3 regions of the Micromonospora sp. CMU55-4 genome follow, and region 1 is predicted to be linked to each of the others. Evidence: riboswitches for the same ligand, from Rfam matches in the RefSeq annotation. Region 1 holds a riboswitch; each other region holds the start of a gene.
What was found. A riboswitch is a leader RNA that binds a small molecule or an ion and turns the genes downstream of it on or off. The one in region 1 is predicted to bind cobalamin.
Positions count from the first base shown of each region.

Region 2: it holds a riboswitch for cobalamin, as region 1 does, so the genes downstream of both, HA073_RS07580 (acyl-CoA thioesterase) here and HA073_RS09145 (peptidase) in region 1, are expected to answer to the same signal.
Region 3: it holds a riboswitch for cobalamin, as region 1 does, so the genes downstream of both, HA073_RS07595 (ribonucleoside-diphosphate reductase subunit alpha) here and HA073_RS09145 (peptidase) in region 1, are expected to answer to the same signal.

Region 1 covers NZ_JAAOLH010000004.1:142,127-148,204, reverse strand. The annotation lists gene HA073_RS09150 (hypothetical protein) at 62-514, opposite strand; gene HA073_RS09145 (peptidase) at 583-1,626, opposite strand; cobalamin riboswitch at 1,724-1,860, opposite strand; gene HA073_RS09140 (alkaline phosphatase PhoX) at 2,062-3,222, opposite strand; gene HA073_RS09135 (Ig-like domain-containing protein) at 3,437-5,071, opposite strand; gene metE (5-methyltetrahydropteroyltriglutamate--homocysteine S-methyltransferase) at 5,192-6,078, opposite strand, start outside.
Region 2 covers NZ_JAAOLH010000003.1:303,787-309,864, forward strand. The annotation lists gene HA073_RS07550 (carboxyl transferase domain-containing protein) at 1-993, shown strand, start outside; gene HA073_RS07555 (SCO5389 family protein) at 1,135-1,527, shown strand; gene HA073_RS07560 (Fur family transcriptional regulator) at 1,574-1,975, opposite strand; gene HA073_RS07565 (copper chaperone PCu(A)C) at 2,189-2,755, shown strand; gene HA073_RS07570 (Dyp-type peroxidase) at 2,752-3,975, shown strand; gene HA073_RS07575 (copper resistance CopC family protein) at 4,009-4,614, shown strand; cobalamin riboswitch at 4,810-5,011, shown strand; gene HA073_RS07580 (acyl-CoA thioesterase) at 5,142-5,654, shown strand; gene HA073_RS07585 (LysE family translocator) at 5,658-6,078, shown strand, end outside.
Region 3 covers NZ_JAAOLH010000003.1:310,004-316,081, reverse strand. The annotation lists gene HA073_RS07605 (MFS transporter) at 15-1,250, shown strand; gene HA073_RS07600 (ribonucleotide-diphosphate reductase subunit beta) at 1,272-2,300, opposite strand; gene HA073_RS07595 (ribonucleoside-diphosphate reductase subunit alpha) at 2,291-4,699, opposite strand; cobalamin riboswitch at 4,812-5,028, opposite strand; gene HA073_RS07590 (PrsW family glutamic-type intramembrane protease) at 5,149-5,976, shown strand; gene HA073_RS07585 (LysE family translocator) at 6,012-6,078, opposite strand, start outside.

The DNA of each region.
Region 1 (6,078 bases):
GACGCCAGAGCAGCTGCCGGTACCCGGTGCGCCGCTGGTCACACCGTTCGCAGCCGGCGGGTCAGGGAGCGGCGATGCTCGGCGGGGCGCCGGCGCCGAAGGACCAGCCCTCGACGCTGCCCGGCGCGGGGTTGTAGCCGGTCGCCCCCGACGTGCTGTAGGACCAGGAGCCGCCGCTGGACGCGTGCCAGTACGACCAGTACGCGGTGGCCGGCGGGGTATTGACGCACGGCTCGGTCGCGGCGGTGGGCTTGCCGTTGATCCGGCAGACGAAGGCCAGGCCCCAGCGGGCGGTGCCGGTGACGGTGAAGCCGGCGGCCTGAAGCGCGGCCAGGCCGGTGGCCGGATCGCCCGGCGCACAGGCGACCTGGACGCCGCCGCCGAGCGCGGCGAAGTCGACGACCACAGTGACTCCCGAGGTGCCGGCGCAGGCGGCGGCGTGCGCCGACCGGGGCGCGGGTTCGACTGCGGTCAGCGCGACGCCGGCCACGACGGCGGCCAGCAGGCCGGCCATCCAGGTGCGGGCGGTGGGACGGTGACGGAACACGGGTCCTCCTGTGATCGGGTGAGCGGCGAGGCGGTTCACGGGCAGGCGAGCACCGGTGCGCCGAGGTCGGCGCCGGCGGCGGACAGACGGGCGTACCCGATCCCGGTGAGACCGAGGACGGCCTGGGCGGTGGCCCGGGGCGCGGTGGCCGGGTCGAAGCCGCCACCGTCGAAGTCGACGGCGCCCCGGTCGGCGGGCGCCCCGGCGCAGCCGACCTGGAGTCCGGCGAGGAACGCCCGGGACCGCGCCCAGGCCGGTAGCCGGTGACCGTCGCGCAGGGCCTGCGCGGCGAGGCCGGTGCTGTTGGCGTTCGGTGTGCCGGCCGCGTTGGCGAAGCCGCCGTCGGCACGCTGAACGGACACCAGCCAGCGCAGCCCGGCGGCGGCGTCGGCCGGACGGTCCGCGGCGCGCAGCGCCTGCGTCACGAGCGCGGTGGCGTCCACGTCGGACGTGCAGACCGGTTGGGCGGGCAGCAGCGGGTAGCCGCCGTCCGGGCATCGGATGCCGGCCAGCCAGGCGGCCGCCGCCGGAGGCGCCCCGGCCGCCGTACGGTCCAGCGCCAGCAGCGCGAAGGACTGGCTGAACGCGTTGCTGTAGTCGCCGTACGCGGACCGGTCGCTGAACCGGCCGGCCGGCGTCTGCAGCGAACGCAGCCGGGCGATCAGGTCCACCCCGCCGACGTCGGCCGGGTCGCCGCCGCGCACCTGCACGGCGAGGGCGAGCTTGGCGGTCGCGCCCGCGTACGCCTCGGAGACGCCGTCGCCGAGGTAGCCGTCGCGGATGTCCGGCCGGGTGACCCAGGCCAGCGCGCCGGCGCCGTGGTCGTCGGCGACGCCGCCGGCGGCGAAGGCGAACACGGCGTCGAGGGTCAGCCCCTGGTCGGGGTAGGCGACACCGTCGAAGACCGCCTCGAAGCGTTCGCCGTCGACGAGTTGCCGGGCGAGCCAGCCGGCGGCGGCCTCCGGGCGGGTGAGGGCGGCGCGATCGGGGGCGGCGACGGCCGGTGTGGTGAGGGTGAGGGCGGCGAGTACGCCGCAGAGGAGCGCGAGCAGGCGGTGCCGACTTCGGCGGACGACCATCGGAAGCGCCTTTCCGGCCCGGCGGTCGTCGAAAGCCCGGACGACCGCAGTACGCGGGGGCGTCCGGGACTCCGACCCGTGGGCCACGACGGGTGGGGAGCGGTTGCACGCGTACGACGGGTATTCGGGCTCGCCGCCGCAGAGTTCTCTGGGCGGCCTACCGTTGCGGGCCAGCGCCGGATTTCGACCGGTCTTCCCCCGCACGTACACGCGGTGGTTGAGTTGTCGCGACAGTCTGCTGTGGCCGGTGCGCCGATGTCAATGCGCCAGGAACCGGCCACGTGCCGTGACGGCCGGCGGAATCGGCGGTTTCACACCCCGACGTCGAGAAGCCGTCGTCCCGGCGCGTCCGCGTGGAGCACGCCGGTGAAGGACGCCCGGTGAGGACCGGGCGTCCCTCACCGTGTGGTCACTGCCGGCGGGACCGGGAGCCGGTCAACGGCGGAACGGACCGGTGACGCAGTAGGTGATGCCGCCGGACGACGAGCCGGTCGTGCCGCGTTGCGAGGAGAAGTACAGCCGGTCCCCCGCCGGGGTGAACGCCGGCCCGGTGATCTCCAAACCGCTCTGTCCGGTGATCCGCAGGAAGACCGAGATCTTGTCGTCCGGCGTGATCATGCAGATCTCCATGTTGCCGCCGTCCTCGGCGACGTAGAGGTCACCTGCAGTGGACCCGGTGATGTTGTCGACGCCGGTCAGCGGAGGGGTGCCCGGACTGACCAGGTTGTCGTCGTAGGCGAGCTCGTATGTGCCGGCGGCCAGGTTGACCTGCCACACGCGGTTGTCGCCCTTCGTGGTGAACCAGACGGTGTCGTCCGCGTAGTGACAGCCCTCGCCACCGTTGAACGTCTTCGCGCCGGACACCTGCTGCCGGGTCGGGGTGGGCGAGCCGTCCGGGTCGGGCACCGTGGCCCAGGTGAACGTGCCGGAGGTGGCCGTACCGGCGCGGAGGACCTGGAGGGTTCCGGCGGACAGGTCGCCCCAGGTGGCCGGCACGAAGCGGTAGAACTTGCCGTCGGTCTCGTCCTCGGTCAGGTAGACGACCCGGCGGACCGGGTCGGCCGCGGCCGCCTCGTGCTTGAACCGGCCCATCGCAGGACGCGCCACCGCGGTCCCGCCGAGGGGGTACGTCTCGAAGACCCGGCCCAGGGACACCTCCTCGCAGGAGAGCCAGGTGTTCCACGGTGTCTTCCCACCGGCGCAGTTGTTGTTGGTGCCGGAGAGGATCCGCGACGCCCCGACCACGGCGCCGCTGGAGTTGAAGACGAGGCGTGAGGCGCCGCCACCCGCACCGGCCGACACCTCGGAGTTCGACACGTAGATCCAGCCGGTGCCGTTCGGGAACACGGCGCCGCCGTCCGGGGCGTCGTGCCAGGTGTACGACGTCCCCGGCACCGTCCGCCGGGACCGCGCGACGATCGAGCTGGTGAACCCGGCCGGCATCTGGATGCCGTTGGCGTCGGCTGCCTGAAGCCCGCCGTAGGGCCCCGCCGCGTTCTGTGCCGGGGCTCCGTACGCCGCCGACCACGCCGTGAACGGCAGGGCGACAGCGCCCGCACCGACAACGGTGGCCCGCAACATCGTTCGACGATCCATGGAACCTCCTCCGTAGGTTCCATGGATCCGACCGTGCGGAGCTTACGCACGCCGATCTGTTGGATGAACGTCGATGGACGGCTCGATGTGCGATGTCCCGCCCACGCCGACCCGGTCGAGGGGTCGTACGGGTAGGAGAGGCAGCGGCACCAACCAGCAGTGGGCGCGCGCGGCCGTCTGACCGGCCCTCCGGCCGCGGCCTCCCCTCCCCCGGTCACCGGCGCAGGTGGCCGATGCCGTGCTGGTCGAGCCAGGCGACAGTCCGCGGTACGAACGTCGGCGCCCCCGAGCCGGCGCTGACGTCGGTGGCGACCAGCGGCACCTGGGCGGCGACCGGGAGCAGCGTGGACCGCCAGCAGGCCGGCGTGGCGCAGGCCGAGCGGTCGTCGACGCGCCAGGCGGCGGCCACGCTGCGGCCGTCCGGGTCAGCCGGGCGATATTCCAGCCACCGGCTCAGATCGTTGCCGCCGTCGATCCCGGCGGCGAGGACCAGGTTGAACGAGCCCTGGACGCGAAGCAGGCGGATCTGCTCCTGCACGCCGAAGGGCGGCAGGCCGGTGCCCGTGCACGAGGTACCGCCGTCGCGCCAGCAGGTCCAGACCGCCGCGGGATCGGTGCCGCCGGCCGCCGGGAAGTCGTAGGACGAGATGTCGAAGACCACTGCGTTGTCGTCGCCGAACACCTCCGCCGCCGCGCTCCAGAACGTGCGGGTGGCGGAGATGTCGCTCTGCCGCAGCGACACGACGGGTGTGATGCCGGCCCGGACGAGCAGGTCGACGTACCGGGCCGCCTCGTCGAGGTAGCCGACGCGGTTCTGCCGATCGGCAGGGCTGCCGGTGTAGGCGTAGCAGGCGTCGCTCAGCACGACCCGTACCGCGTTGACGCCGCGGGCCCGCAGCGCGCCTACCGACGCGTCGTCGACCGGGCCGTCCCAGTGGATCGGTCCCCATGCGCATTCGCCGGGCGCGGCCGACCGGATGATTCCACGGGGCCGGTACGGCCTCGGACTGGCTGTGACCGTGAGGATGCGGTTGCCGAACGCCTTCAGCGCAGGCGCGGCGCCGGGCGCCTGCGGCGGGAGCACCCGGATGCCGCGGACCTCGGCGGTGGCCTGGGCGCCGCTGCTGTCGTAGGCGGTGGCGGTGACGCGGGTGCCGCTGTTCGGCGGCACGCCGCGCCAGTCGAACGCGTACGGCGCGGTGGTGTCCACGGCGAGCAGCCTGCCGCGCTCGCGGAACTCGACCCGCTCGATCCGCCGGCCGGGCGCCGCCGTGGCCTCGGCACGGATCGGGATGACGCCCGGCGCGGCGAAGAAGTCATTGGGCCAGGGCGAGGTGAGCGCCACCGACGGCCCGCCCGGCAGTGGGCTGGGCCGCGGGCTCCCCGAGGCCGGCGGCGGCGACGAGCCGGTCGGGTCGGCGCCGTCCCCGTCGCACGGCTGGCCGCTCAACACCCAGTCGGTCGGCTCGGGGTCGGCACCCTGGTAGTTGCCGCCGAACCGCACCGTCACCGAGGCGCCGGTCGGCAGCGTGGATCCCGCCGGGGGACGGAGCATGGTCATCGGATACATCTCGCCGCTGCCCAGCGTGTATCCGTCCGGCAGCCGGTCGAGGCCCATGGTGATCGTCTGACCGTTCGCCTGCCGGAACCGCAGCCACCAGTCGGTGACGGGAGCGCCCAGGTTGGTGACGGTGAGCTCGGCCCAGAAGCCGCTGGACCACTCCCGGGTGATGGTGTAGTCCACCGTGCACGCCGTCGCGGCGTAGGCCGGCCGCAGCGCCATCGTCATGGCCCCGCCGACGACGACCGCGGCTGCTGTAGCCAGCGCGAAGATCCTGCGTCGCATCATGCCCCCGTAACATCGACATATATCACTTCATGCAGCCTCGGCGCTCGGGGCACGGCCTGTCAAGGGCTGAACCGGGCCCGGGCCGGGCGGAACGGCGCGGCGTTCCGCCCGGCCGGCGGCTCAGCGTCCGCGCAGCTCGGCCGCGGCGGCGACCAGGTGCTGGAGGGACGCCTCGACCTCGGGATAGCCGCGCGTCTTGAGGCCGCAGTCGGGGTTCACCCACAGCCGCTCGGCCGGCACCGCGGCCACGGCCCGGCGCAGCGCGCCGACGACCTCGTCGTGGGACGGCACCCGGGGTGAGTGGATGTCCCAGACGCCGGGCCCCACCCCCCGGCGGTATCCGATCGCGGCGAGGTCGTCGAGAACCTCCATCCGGGAGCGGGATGCCTCGATGCTTGTGACGTCGGCGTCGAGGGCGTCGATGGCCGTGATCACCTCCCCGAACTCCGAGTAGCACAGGTGGGTGTGGATCTGGGTGTCGTCGGCGACTCCGCAGGTGGCCAGGCGGAACGCCCCGACTGCCCAGTCCAGGTACGCCTTCTGGTCCGCCCTGCGCAGTGGCAGCGTCTCACGCAGCGCCGGCTCGTCGACCTGGATGACCCGGATACCGGCTGCCTCGAGATCACGGCACTCGTCGCGCAGGGCGAGTGCGACCTGGTCCGCGGTGTCTGCCAGCGGCTGGTCGCTGCGGACGAACGACCAGGCCAGGATCGTGACCGGGCCGGTGAGCATGCCCTTGACCGGCCGGTCGGTCAGCGACTGCGCGTAGGTGGACCAGTTGACGGTCATCGGCGCCCTGCGTGCCACGTCGCCGTAGATGACGGGCGGACGCACGCATCGGGAGCCGTAGGACTGGACCCAGCCGTGTTCGGTGGCGGCGAACCCGTCCAGCTGCTCGCCGAAGTACTGGACCATGTCGTTTCGTTCCGGCTCGCCGTGCACGAGCACGTCCAGGCCCAGCCGCTCCTGGAGCCGGACGACGTGCTCGACCTCGGCGCGCATCCGCT
Region 2 (6,078 bases), on a different contig from region 1:
GTGCTGATGGCGCACTACGACCACACGTACGTCGTGCCGGGCGAGCACGCGCCGCGCCGGGCCGTCACCATGGACCCGGTGGACCGGGACATCTGCGGCTACCCGCACGCGGTGGCCGGCAGCGACTTCGCCACGGTGGGCGAGATCTTCTCCGCCACCGCGAACCCGGACCGCAAGAAGCCGTTCGACATCCGTACCGTCATGCGGGCCCTCGCCGACCAGGACCATCCGGTGCTGGAGCGGTGGGCGGGCATGGCCGACGCGGAGACCGCTGTGGTGCAGGACGTGCACCTGGGCGGCATCCCGGTGTGCCTGCTCGGCATCGAGTCGCGGTCGGTGCCCCGGCACGGCTTCCCGCCCACCGACGGCCCGGACACCTACACCGCGGGCACGCTGTTCCCGCGCTCCTCGAAGAAGGCCGCGCGGGCGATCAACGCGGCCAGCGGCAACCGGCCGCTGGTCGTGCTGGCGAACCTGTCCGGCTTCGACGGCTCACCCGAGTCGATGCGCAAGCTCCAGTTGGAGTACGGCGCGGAGATCGGCCGGGCGATCGTCAACTTCCGCGGCCCGATCGTGTTCTGCGTGATCTCGCGCTATCACGGCGGCGCGTTCGTGGTCTTCTCCAAGGCGCTCAACCCGGACATGACGGTGCTGGCGATCGAGGGGTCGTTCGCCTCGGTGCTCGGTGGCGCGCCGGCCGCCGCCGTGGTGTTCGCCGGTGAGGTCGCCGCCCGCACCGCGGCCGATTCCCGGGTACGCGAGCTGGAGGGCCGGGTGGCGTCCGCCACCGGTACCGAGCGGGCCACGCTCAGCGCGGAGCTGGACGAGCTGCGCGGGTCGGTGCGGGCGGAGAAGCTGGGCGAGGTGGCCGCCGAGTTCGACCGGGTGCACAGCATCCAGCGGGCGGTCGAGGTCGGCTCGGTCGACGCGGTGATCCGCGCCGCCGAGCTGCGGCCCCGGGTCATCGAGGCGATCGAGGCGCACCTGCGCTGACACGTTCCGCGACGTCACACGGCGGACGGGCCTTCGGGTCCGTCCGCCGTTTCGCGTGCGCCGGTCCTTGACGGTCGTCCGGCGACATGGTGTGCTCAGATGGTAATGGAAACCGTGTTCGTTAGAGCTGCCGGAGGACCCATGTCGCTCACCGTTCCGCCCGCCCTGCTGCACGCCGCCGAGACCGGTCCCGTCGACGAGGAGGCGTTCGTCGCCTGTGTCCGCGACTCCCTGCCGTACGCCTGGGAGACGGTCAGCCGGGTCGCCGCCGACCTCGCCGCGACCGACGCCGAGTTCGCCGACAACGTCGTGCCGCCGCCCGGCGACGCCGAGCGCGGGCAACTGCTGCGCGCGATGGCCAGCGACGCGATCCGCGCCGGGCTGGAGCGGCACTTCGGGATCACGCTGGCGTTCCAGAACTGCCACCGGGTGGCAGCCTTCCGCCCCGGCGCGGCCGGCTCCGAGGCGTACCGCCGGTTCACCTCCAGCCGCGGCCAGTTGCTGAACCAGTCACCGGCGCTGCGCAACTGCTGACCGGCGGCCCGGCGCGGGCGGGTCACCGCCCGCCCGCGGCGGTGGCTCAGGCGGCGCAGCGGTCGCAGGTGCCGAAGATCTCCAGGGTGTGCCCGACGTCGGTGAAACCGTGCTGCGCGGCGACCTGGTCGGCCCACCGCTCCACGGCCGGGCCGGCCACCTCCACCGCACGGCCGCAGCGGCGGCAGACCAGGTGGTGGTGATGGCGGCTCTGGCTGCACCGCCGGTAGAGGTGCTCGCCGCCGGGCAGCCGCGCCGAGTCGATCTCGCCGTTGTCGACGAGCAGCTGCAACGTCCGGTAGACGGTGGTCAGACCCACCTTCGCCTGCCGCTGCACGAGCATCTGGTGCAACTGCTGCGCGCTGTGGAAGCCGTCCAGCTCCCGCAGCAGCGCCAGCACCTCGGCGCGCTGCCGGGTGTTGCGGGTCGCCCCGGTCGTCGCCGTCACCGTCCGCCTCCCTCGTCCGGGCGCCCTCTCCGGCCACGGCCGCGCCCGGCGCGCCACGTGACACCCGGAACCATTATGCCTTCCGGGCGCTCCCCGGTCCCCGGTCGCGGTGAGCCCGGGTGCATGTGACGCGACCGACTCCCCGGGCCGGAACTATCCGCGGCGCCGCCCCGACCAACGGTACGAACACCGGATCTTCGAGGGGACGACCGCATGCCCAGCACCACCAGCCGACGCTTCCCACGCACGGCGGCCCTGATCGGCGCCGCCGTCCTGGCCGCGTCCGTCGCCGCCTGCGGCTCCGCCGACGCCACGCCCACAACCGCGCCGTCGGCGTCGGCGCCCGCCTCGCCCCCGGCGAGCGCGGCAGCGGGCGTGCTGACGATCCGCGACCCGTGGGTGAAGGCCGCCGACAAGGGCATGACCGCCGCGTTCGCCACGCTCGTCAACGACGGCGACGCCGACGTCACGATCACCGGGGTGACCACCGACGTGTCCCGGGCCGAGATCCACGAGATGGCCATGACCGACGGGAAGATGGCGATGCGGCAGAAGCAGGGCGGCGTCGTGGTCGCCGCCGGAGCCCAGGCCGCGCTGGAGCCCGGTGGCGACCATCTCATGCTGATGGACCTGACCCGCCCGGTGCGCCCCGGCGACCAGCTCGACGTCACGCTCACCTTCGCCGACGGGCGCACCCAGACGTTCACCGCGGTGGCCAAGCCGTTCACCGGCGCCCAGGAGACGTACGCGCCCGGACACGGCGCGAGCCCCGCGTCATGACCGGAACCGGCGCGCCCGCGCGCCGGGTCAGCCGGCGCGGCCTGCTCACCGGCGGCGCGGCGGCCGCCGGGGGCGCGCTGGCCGGCGCGGGTGCCCTCGCCGCCCTCCGTTCCCACGGGGTACGCCCCGACGACGCCGTCCCGGTGGCCCAGGTCGGCAGCGCTGTCGAGCCGTTCCACGGCGCGCGCCAGTCCGGTGTCACCACCGAGCCCCAGGCGCACGCCGCGTTCGTCGCGTACACGCTGCGCCCGGACACGGACCGGGCCGCGCTCGGGCGGATGCTGCGACTGCTCTCCGACGACGCCGCCCGGCTCACCCAGGGTCGCCCGGCGCTGGCCGACACCGAGCCGGAACTGGGCCTGCTGCCGGCCCGGCTGACAGTCACGTTCGGCTTCGGCCCCGGGCTCTACGCCGCCGGGCTCGACGACCGCCGCCCCACGTCGGTGGCCGACCTGCCGGCGTTCCGGATCGACCGGTTGCAGCCCCGCTGGTCCGGCGGCGACCTGCTGCTGCAGATCTGCGCCGACGACCCGCTCACCGTCGCGCACGCCCAACGGGTCCTGACCAAGGACAGCCGCCCGTTCGCCACCGTCCGCTGGGTGCAGCAGGGCTTCCGCCGGGCCGCCGGCGCCGAGCCCGGACGCACCCAGCGCAACCTGTTCGGCCAGCTCGACGGCACCGCCAACCCGAAGCCCGGCGTGTCGGCGGACACCGCCGTCTGGGTGACCGACGGGCCGGACTGGCTGCGCGACTCCACCACCCTGGTGGTGCGCCGGATCAGCATGAACCTGGAGACGTGGGACCTGCTCGGCCGCGCCGACCGGGAACTCGCGGTGGGCCGGCGCCTCGACACCGGCGCGCCGCTGACCGGCGAGGCGGAGCACGACGAGCCCGACTTCGCCGCGCTCGGACCGGACGGGCTCACCGTGATCCCGGACTTCTCGCACCTGACCCGGGCCCGCGTCACCGACGACCGGCAGAAGATCCTGCGCCGGCCCTACAACTACGACGGCGCGCCGACCGCCGAGGGACACGCGGACAGCGGGCTCGTCTTCGCCGCGTACCAGGCCGACATCGCCCGGCAGTTCCTGCCCATCCAGCGGCGGCTGGCCGAACGGGACCTGCTCAACGAGTGGACCACCCCGATCGGCTCCGCCGTGTTCGCCGTACCGCCCGGCTGCCCCGAGGGCGGCTGGATCGGCCAGCAACTGCTCGGCTGACCACGACGCTGACCACGACCAGGAAGGCGCGTCATGCGTACCCGTACCGTCTCCGCACTCCTCGCCGCGCTGTTCACCGCGGCGCTGCTGCTGGTCCCGGCCACGCCCGCGGCGGCGCACAACTCGCTGCAGGAGGCCACGCCGGCCCGCGACGCCCGGCTCACCACCGCGCCGACGCAGGTGACGCTGCGGTTCCTGCAACGGCTCAACCCGGCCTTCACCACCATCACGCTGCGCGACTCCACCGACCGTCAGGTGCCCGCGAGCGCGCCCGCCGTGGACGGCGCGACGGGCACGGTGACGATCGAGGAGCCGCTGGCCAACGGCACCTACACCGTCGCCTACCGCGTGGTCTCGCGCGACGGCCACCCGGTCCAGGGCTCGTACCGCTTCACCGTCGCCGACCCGGCCGCTCCCCCGGCGGCCGCCCCGTCACCGGCCACTCCCTCGCCGGCCGCCTCCGCGGACGTCTCGGCGGGCGCTGCGGCAGGCGCGGACGCGTCTCCGGCGAGTGCCGACGCCTCGACGGGCGCCGACGACGGCGGTCTGCCGGTGGGAATCCTGGTCGGCGGAGCGGTCGCCGCGGTGGCGGCAGCCGGCGTGACCGCGCTACTGCTTCGACGCCGCCGCGCCTCCTGACCCGTCGCCCGCTGACGCGGGTCCGCCCGGCTTCCTGATGAGCGGGAGAGACGTCCCGCCATGCGGACGGCGCATGCGGGGCGGCACCGGGTGTGCCGGAGCCTGCGCGCCTGTGGGACGGCCGGGGGCAGTGCGCCGAAGGGCGGAACGCGGGTCGCGGCGAGGGCGGGTCGGGGCTGGGTTAGGCTGCCGGGAGCGCTGGTTCACCCGGTCGGCGACGGCCGGGTGTCGTAAGAGGGAACCCGGTGGAAGTCCGGGACTGCCCCGCAGCGGTGAGTGGGAACGACAGCCGTCAACAGCACTGGGCCACCGGCCTGGGAAGCGACGGCCGGTAGGCGACCGGCGACCCCGGTCGGGCCCGCGAGTCCGAAGACCTGCCCGCGTCGCGCGTACCACCGGTGCGCGCTGCCGTCGACCTCGCGGGTGGGTCGGGCGGGTGACACGCCGGGCGGGAGCCGTCGGCGTGCCTCGACGTGCAACTCCCCCGTCCGGTCGGCGGTCCGCTTCTGCGAGGACGGAACCGCACCGTGACCGATGCCATCACCCTCACCGGCCGACCACCGTCGGCGTCGCACCTGACCCTGTCGCAGATCATGGACCAGCACCACACCAACCTGATGGGCACGGTGCACGGCGGCCGGATCCTCAACCTGATCGACTCGGTCGCCGGGGTGGTCGCCGCCCGCCACTCCGACGGACCGGCCGTCACCGCCGCCATCGACGAGACGGCCTTCCTGCGCGCTGTCCGCGTCGGTGACGTGGTGCACGTGGACGCCCGGATCACCTGGGCCGGCCGCAGCTCGATGGAGGTGGCCGTGAAGGTCAGCGCGGACCGCTGGGACCGCGCGGTGCCGCCGGTGGACGTGGCGACCGCGCACCTGGTGATGGTGGCCGTGGACGACGAGGGCCAGCCCCGGCCGGTGCCGCCGCTGCTGCCCGGCACCGACGGTGACCGGCGGCGCTACCGGGAGGCGCAGATCCGGCGCGAACACCGGCTGGCGCTGCGCCGGGCGCTGCTCGACGGCGCCGAGGAGGGCTGAGGCGTGCTCGGACTGTCGGCGGCCACGCTCGCGGGATACCTGGCCGCGATCGTGGTGCTCATGCTCACCTCCGGGCCGGACATGATGTTCGTGCTCGCCAACGCCACCCGGTACGGCGCGCGGGCCGGGGCGGTGGCGGCGCTCGGGGTCGCGGCCGGGGAGGCGGTGCACGTCGCCGCCGTGGTGGCCGGACTCGCCACCGTGATCGCCGCGTCCCCGGTGCTGTTCACCGCGATCCGGTGGGCCGGTGCGGCGTACCTGATCGTGCTGGGCCTGCGGGCGCTGCGCGGCACGGGCCGGCCCGGCGTCGCGGCGGACGGGGCGGACGGCGGCGGCGCCGGGCGGGCGTTCCGGCGCGGGCTGCTCACGAACCTGCTCAACCCGAAGATGATCCTGTTCAGCGTGGCGTTCCTGCCGCAGTTCG
Region 3 (6,078 bases), on a different contig from region 1:
GAGGTACGACGACCATGACGGACACCTCGACGAACCAGCACACGACGGAGCAGCCCGCGCCGCCGGTGCCCCGCTCGGCCGTACGGGCCCGCTGGTCGGTGGCGCTGCTCTTCGTCATCATGGGCCTGGCCATCGGCGGGTGGTCGGCCCGCGTGCCGGAGGTGCGGGACGCGGTAGGGGTCGGCAACACCGGCTGGGGCCTGGCGAACATCGCCACGAACGCGGGGGAGCTGGTCTCCCTGGTCGTGGTGGCGGTGCTGATCAGCCGCATCAACACCCGCCGGCTGGCGCTGGCCGGGGCCGCGCTGATCCTGCTCAACGCGCCGCTGCTGGCCGCGTCCACCACTGTGGTGGCGCTGGTCGGCGGGCTCGCGGTCTGGGGCTTCGCGGCGAACCTGCTGGCCACGCCGATGAACGCCCAGTCGGTCGAGGTGCAGAAGCGGTACGGGCGGCCCATCCTGTCCACGTTCCACGCGGGCTTCAGCATCGGCATGCTGGTCGGCGGCCTCTGCGGCACCGGGGCCGCGGCGATCGGGATGTCGCCGTCGGTGCAGATGGCCGTCACCAGTGTCCTGCTGGGCGCGCTGCTGATCGGCACGCACCGCTGGCTGCCCGACACGCCCCGCCAGGAGACCAAGGACGGCGAGGCGCGGCGCCGGCTGCGTGACCGGTTCACCCCGCAACTGCTGCTGCTCGCGGTGATCGCCTTCCTCGCCTCGTTCATCGAGATGGCCGGCGCCCAGTGGAGCGCGCTGTACGCGACCGAGGTGGCCGGCGCCACGGCGGTGCTCGCCGCGGCCACGTACACCTGTCTCTCGCTGGCCGCGACCGTCGCCCGGCTGTTCGGCGACCGGCTGGCCGGCCGGGTCGGGCGGATCCGCTTCGTCCGGCTGTCCGCGCTGGTCGCGACAGCCGGCGTGGCGCTGCCGGTGGCGTACCCCCATCCGGCGGCGGTGATGGCCGGGTTCGGACTGCTCGGGTTCGGCCTGGCGTGCGTGACCCCGACGGTGCTCGGCTTCGCCGGTGAGCAGCCGGGCCTCACGTCCGGCGAGGGCGTCTCCGTGGTGGCGATGGGCCAGTGGCCGGGCGCGCTGCTCGCGGCGCCGGTGATCGGCCTGCTCGCCGGCGCGCTGGACCTGCGTACCGCGTTCGTGGTGGTGGCCGTGCTGGCGCTCGCCGTGGTGGCGTTGATCGGGCGGGTGCGGGCGGCGGCGCTGCCCGGCGAGAGCCCGGCCCCGCCCCGGCCGTGACGGCCGGGGCGGGGGCGGCGGTCAGAAGTCGTCGTCGAACGTGACGCTGCCGGTCACGCCGACCTGGTACGCCGACACCCGCCGCTCGAAGAAGTTGGACAGCTCCTGCACGTCCTGCAACTCCATGAACGCGAACGGGTTGGCGCTGCCGTACATCGGGGCGATGCCGAGCACCGCCAGGCGCCGGTCGGCCACGTGCTGGAGGTACTCGCGCATGTCGGCCAGCGACATCCCCGGCACGCCCTGGCCCAGCAGGTCCGCGGCGAAGCTCACCTCGCACTCCACCGCCTCGGCCAGCATCTCCTTCACCTGCTTCTCCATCTCGGCGTCGAACAGGTCCGGTTCCTCGGCGCGTACGGTCTCCACCACGTCGAACGCGAACGCCATGTGCATCGACTCGTCCCGGAACACCCAGTTGGTGCCGGAGGCCAGCCCGTTGAGCAGGCCCCGGGACCGCAGGAAGTAGACGTAGGCGAACGCGCCGTAGAAGAACAGGCCCTCGATGCACGCGGCGAAGCAGATCAGGTTGAGCAGGAACGCCCGCCGGTCGTCGCGGGTCCGCAGCTCCCGCAGCTCGAAGATCGAGTCGATCCACCGGAAGCAGAACTCGGCCTTGCGGGCGATCGACGGGATGTTCTCCACCGCGGCGAACGCGGCGAACCGTTCCTTCTCGTCCGGCACGTACGTGTCGAGCAGGTTCAGGTAGAACTGGACGTGCACCGCCTCCTCGAACAGCTGCCGGGACAGGTAGAGCCGGCCCTCGGGCGAGTTGACGTGCTGGTAGAGGTTGAGCACCAGGTTGTTGGCGACGATCGTGTCGCCGGTGGCGAAGAACGCCACCAGCCGCGACACCAGGTGCCGTTCGGCGGGGGACAGCTTCGCCAGGTCGGCGAGGTCCGAGTGCAGGTCCACCTCCTCGACCGTCCAGGTGTTCCTGATCGCGTCCTTGAACCGGTCGAAGAAGCGCGGGTAGCGCATCGGCCGCAGGGTCAGGTCCATGCCGGGGTCGAGCAGCATGTGCCGGGTCGGTGCGGTGGTGGTCACTGGCATGCCTCGCAGCTCTCGGGGTTCTCCAGGGAACAGGCCAGCGCCTCGTCGTCGCTCACGGCGGAGACCACGCCGGGCACCGGGGCGGGCACCGGGGCGGGCACCGGGGCGACGGTGGCCTGCTGGATGCGGGTGGCGGGACGGGAACGCAGGTAGTAGGTGGTCTTCAGCCCGGCCTTCCAGGCGTACAGGTACATCGAGGACAGCTTGCCGATGGTCGGCGCGCTCAGGAACAGGTTGAGCGACTGGGACTGGTCGACGAACGGCGCCCGCGCGGCGGCCAGGTCGATCAGCGCCCGCTGCGGCAGCTCCCAGGCGGTGCGGAACAGCTCCCGCACCGGCGCGGGCAGCTCGGTGATGTCCTGCACCGAGCCCTCGGCCCGCTTGATCCGGTCGCGGACCTGCGGCGTCCACAGTCCGCGGGCCTTCAGCTCCCGCACCAGGTACGTGTTGACCTGGAGGAACTCCCCGGACATCGTCTCGCGCTTGAACAGGTTGGACACCTGCGGTTCGACGCACTCGTAGCAGCCGGCGATGGAGGCGATGGTGGCGGTCGGTGCGATCGCCACCAGCAGCGAGTTGCGCAGCCCGCCTGCGGCGATCCGCTCACGCAGCGCCGCCCACCGTCCGGCCTGCGCCGGCTCCGCGCCCCACAGGTCCGGGTGCAGGTCACCCTTCGCGGCCCGGGTCTGCGGGTACGCCGGATGCGGCCCGAACCGCTCGGCCAGCCCGGCGGAGGTCTCCAGCGCGGTCAGCAGGATCTCCTCCTGCACGCGGGTGGACAGCTCCTTCGCCTCGGGGGAGTCGAACGGCAGGCGCAGCGTGAAGAACGCGTCCTGCAACCCCATCAGGCCGAGCCCGACCGGCCGCCAGCGCGGGTTCGACGCCGCCGCCTGCTCGGCCGGGTAGTAGTTGATGTCGATCACCCGGTCGAGGAACACCACAGCGGTGCGGACCGTGGCGCGCAGCCGCTCCCAGTCCACCCCGTCGGCGGTGACGTGGGCGCCGAGGTTCACCGAGCCGAGGTTGCACACCGCCGTCTCGGCGTCGTCGTTCACCTCCAGGATCTCGGTGCACAGGTTGGACAGGTGGATCACGTTGCCCGGCTCACCGGTCTGGTTGGACAGCCGGTTCGCGGCGTCCTTGAACGTCATCCAGCCGTTGCCGGTCTGCGCGAGCGTGCGCATCATCCGCCCGTACAGGTCCCGGGCCCGTACCGTGCGGACCGCGTTCTTCTCCGCCGCCCGGTACGCGGCGTCGAACGCCTCCCCGTACAGGTCGGGCAGCTCCGGGGCGTCCGACGGATCGACGAGCGACCACTCGCCGTCGGCCTCGACCCGGCGCATGAACTCGTCCGGGATCCAGTTGGCCAGGTTGAGGTTGTGCGTACGCCGGGACTCCTCGCCGGTGTTGTCCCGCAGCTCCAGGAACTCCTCCACGTCCGGGTGCCACGGCTCCAGGTAGACGCAGGCCGCGCCCTTGCGCCGGCCACCCTGGTTGACCGCGGCCACCCCGGCGTCGAGCGTCTTGAGGAACGGCACGATGCCGTTGGACCGGCCGTTCGTGCCCCGGATCAGCGCGCCCCGGCCGCGCACCCGCGACCAGGCGATGCCGATGCCGCCGGAGAACTTCGACAGCTTCGCCACCTGGTGGTAGCGCTCGTAGATCGAGTCCAGCTCGTCGCGCGGCGAGTCGACCAGGAAGCACGACGACATCTGGGTGTGCCGGGTGCCGGAGTTGAACAGCGTGGGGGAGCTGGGCAGATAGGCCAGGCTGGACATCAGCCGGTAGAAGCCGACCGCCTCGCCCGGGGTGCGGGACAGCCCGCAGGCCACCCGTAGCAGCCAGTACTGCGGCGTCTCCACCACCAGCCGCGACTGCGGGTGCCGCAGCAGGTAGCGGTCGGCCACGGTACGCAGTCCGAAGTACTCGAACCGCCTGTCGCCGTCCGGGTCCACGGCGTCGTCGAGCTTGCGGGCGTGCCGGGCGACGAATGCGGCCGTCTCGTCGCCGATCAGCCCCAGCCCGTGCGCGTACGCGATCGACTGGCTGAAGCTCGCCACGCCCTGACCGCGGACCTCCTTGTCCACGTACGCGGCCAGCAGCCTTGCCGCCAGCTTCGAGTACTGCGGCTCCTCGCCGATCAGCTCCGCCGCGGTCTGGATCGACAGCCGGTCCAGCTCGGCGGTGGTCGCCCCGTCGTAGAGCCCGCTGATCGTCTTGGTGGCCACCCGCAGCGGGTCCACCTCGTCCAGGTCGGCGACCCAGCGTTCGACCGCCCGGACGATCTTGCCGACGTCCACCGGCTCGGTGTCGCCGTCCCGTTTGCGTACCCGCATCGCCGGCCGGCGGGCCTCGGACCCGCCGCCGGTGGCCGGCGGGCTTTCCTGCACGACAGTCATGACCTCTCCTCGCTGTCACCGTCTGGAGACGGCGGGAGACGCCAACGGGCACGGCGCGGCCGGCCCGGCTGCTGGCGTCGGTCGTCCCGCGCGACCTCCGGCCGCCGTACGCGGAGGCGCACGGCGCGCTGGCAGGTCTTCGGACTCGCGGGCCCGACCGGGGTCGCCGGTCGCCTACCGGCCGTCGCTTCCCAGGCCGGTGGCCCAGTGCTGTTGACGGCTGTCGTTCCCACTCACCGCTGCGGGGCAGTCCCGGATTTCCACCGGGTTCCCTCTTGCCTCGGCCCCGCCCCGGAGGGCTCGGCCGAACCAGCTGCGGCACCACCATATATGGCGGTGGGGGCGGTTGGGCAACACCAGATGTCGTGTCGGGCGTGTCGCATGGATCTCACTGTCCACAGTGCCTACCCCCGATGCCGGCGCTCGCCGCCGGGCGCGATACTCGGCGTATGGGGAATACCGGACGCCGCTGGGCGTGGGTGGCGGTCCTGCTCGTCGGCGTCGGGCTTCACCTGCTGGTGCTGGAGACACTGTCCGGCACCGGCACCGTCACGTTCGTACCGGCGCTGATCGTGCTCGGCGCGTGCGTCGCGCCCGCCACGTTCCTGGCCTTCGCCCAGGGGCGGCCGGCCCGCCGCCCGGTCCCCGGCTCCGTCGTCGGCGTCGCCGCGCTTCTCGGCGGCGTGGTCGGCGTGGTCGCCGCCGGCTGGCTGGAGTACGGCACGCTGCACCGCCTCGGCGTCCTGCCGATGGCGCTCGTCGGCCTGGCCGAGGAGACCGCGAAGCTGATCGTGCCGGCCGGCATCCTGCTGCTGTGGCGGCGGCACCGGTCACCGGCGCAGGGCCTGGTGATCGGCGTGGCCTCCGGCGCCGGGTTCGCCGCGCTGGAGACCATGGGGTACGCGTTCGCCGCGTTCGTCGGGTCGGAGGGCAACCTCGGCGCCGTCGAGCGGACGCTGCTGGTTCGCGGTCTCACCGCGCCCGCCGCGCACCTGGCCTGGACCGGGCTGACCGCCGCCGCGTTGTTCACGTTCGCCGCCGCGCCCGGCGGCCGGAGACTGGCGGCGTTCCTGCTCACCTTCGCCGCCGCCGTCACGCTGCACACCTGCTGGGACACGTTCGGCACGCAGCCCGCGTACGTGTTCATCGGCGGTGTGTCGCTGGGCTGGGTGCTGCTGCGCCTGCACCTGGACCGCGAGCGGCCCGCCGCCCCGCCCCGGGCGCCGGAGCGTGATCCTCACCAGCTCGCCGAGGTGGCGGGGTCGGAGCCCTCCTGATGCCGCCATCTCGGCGAGCTGGAGTCGAGCAAGCGTCAGCCGGCGGCCAGCCGGACACCGAGCGCGACGAAGGCGACAGCGCAGAGCCGGTCGACCCGCCGC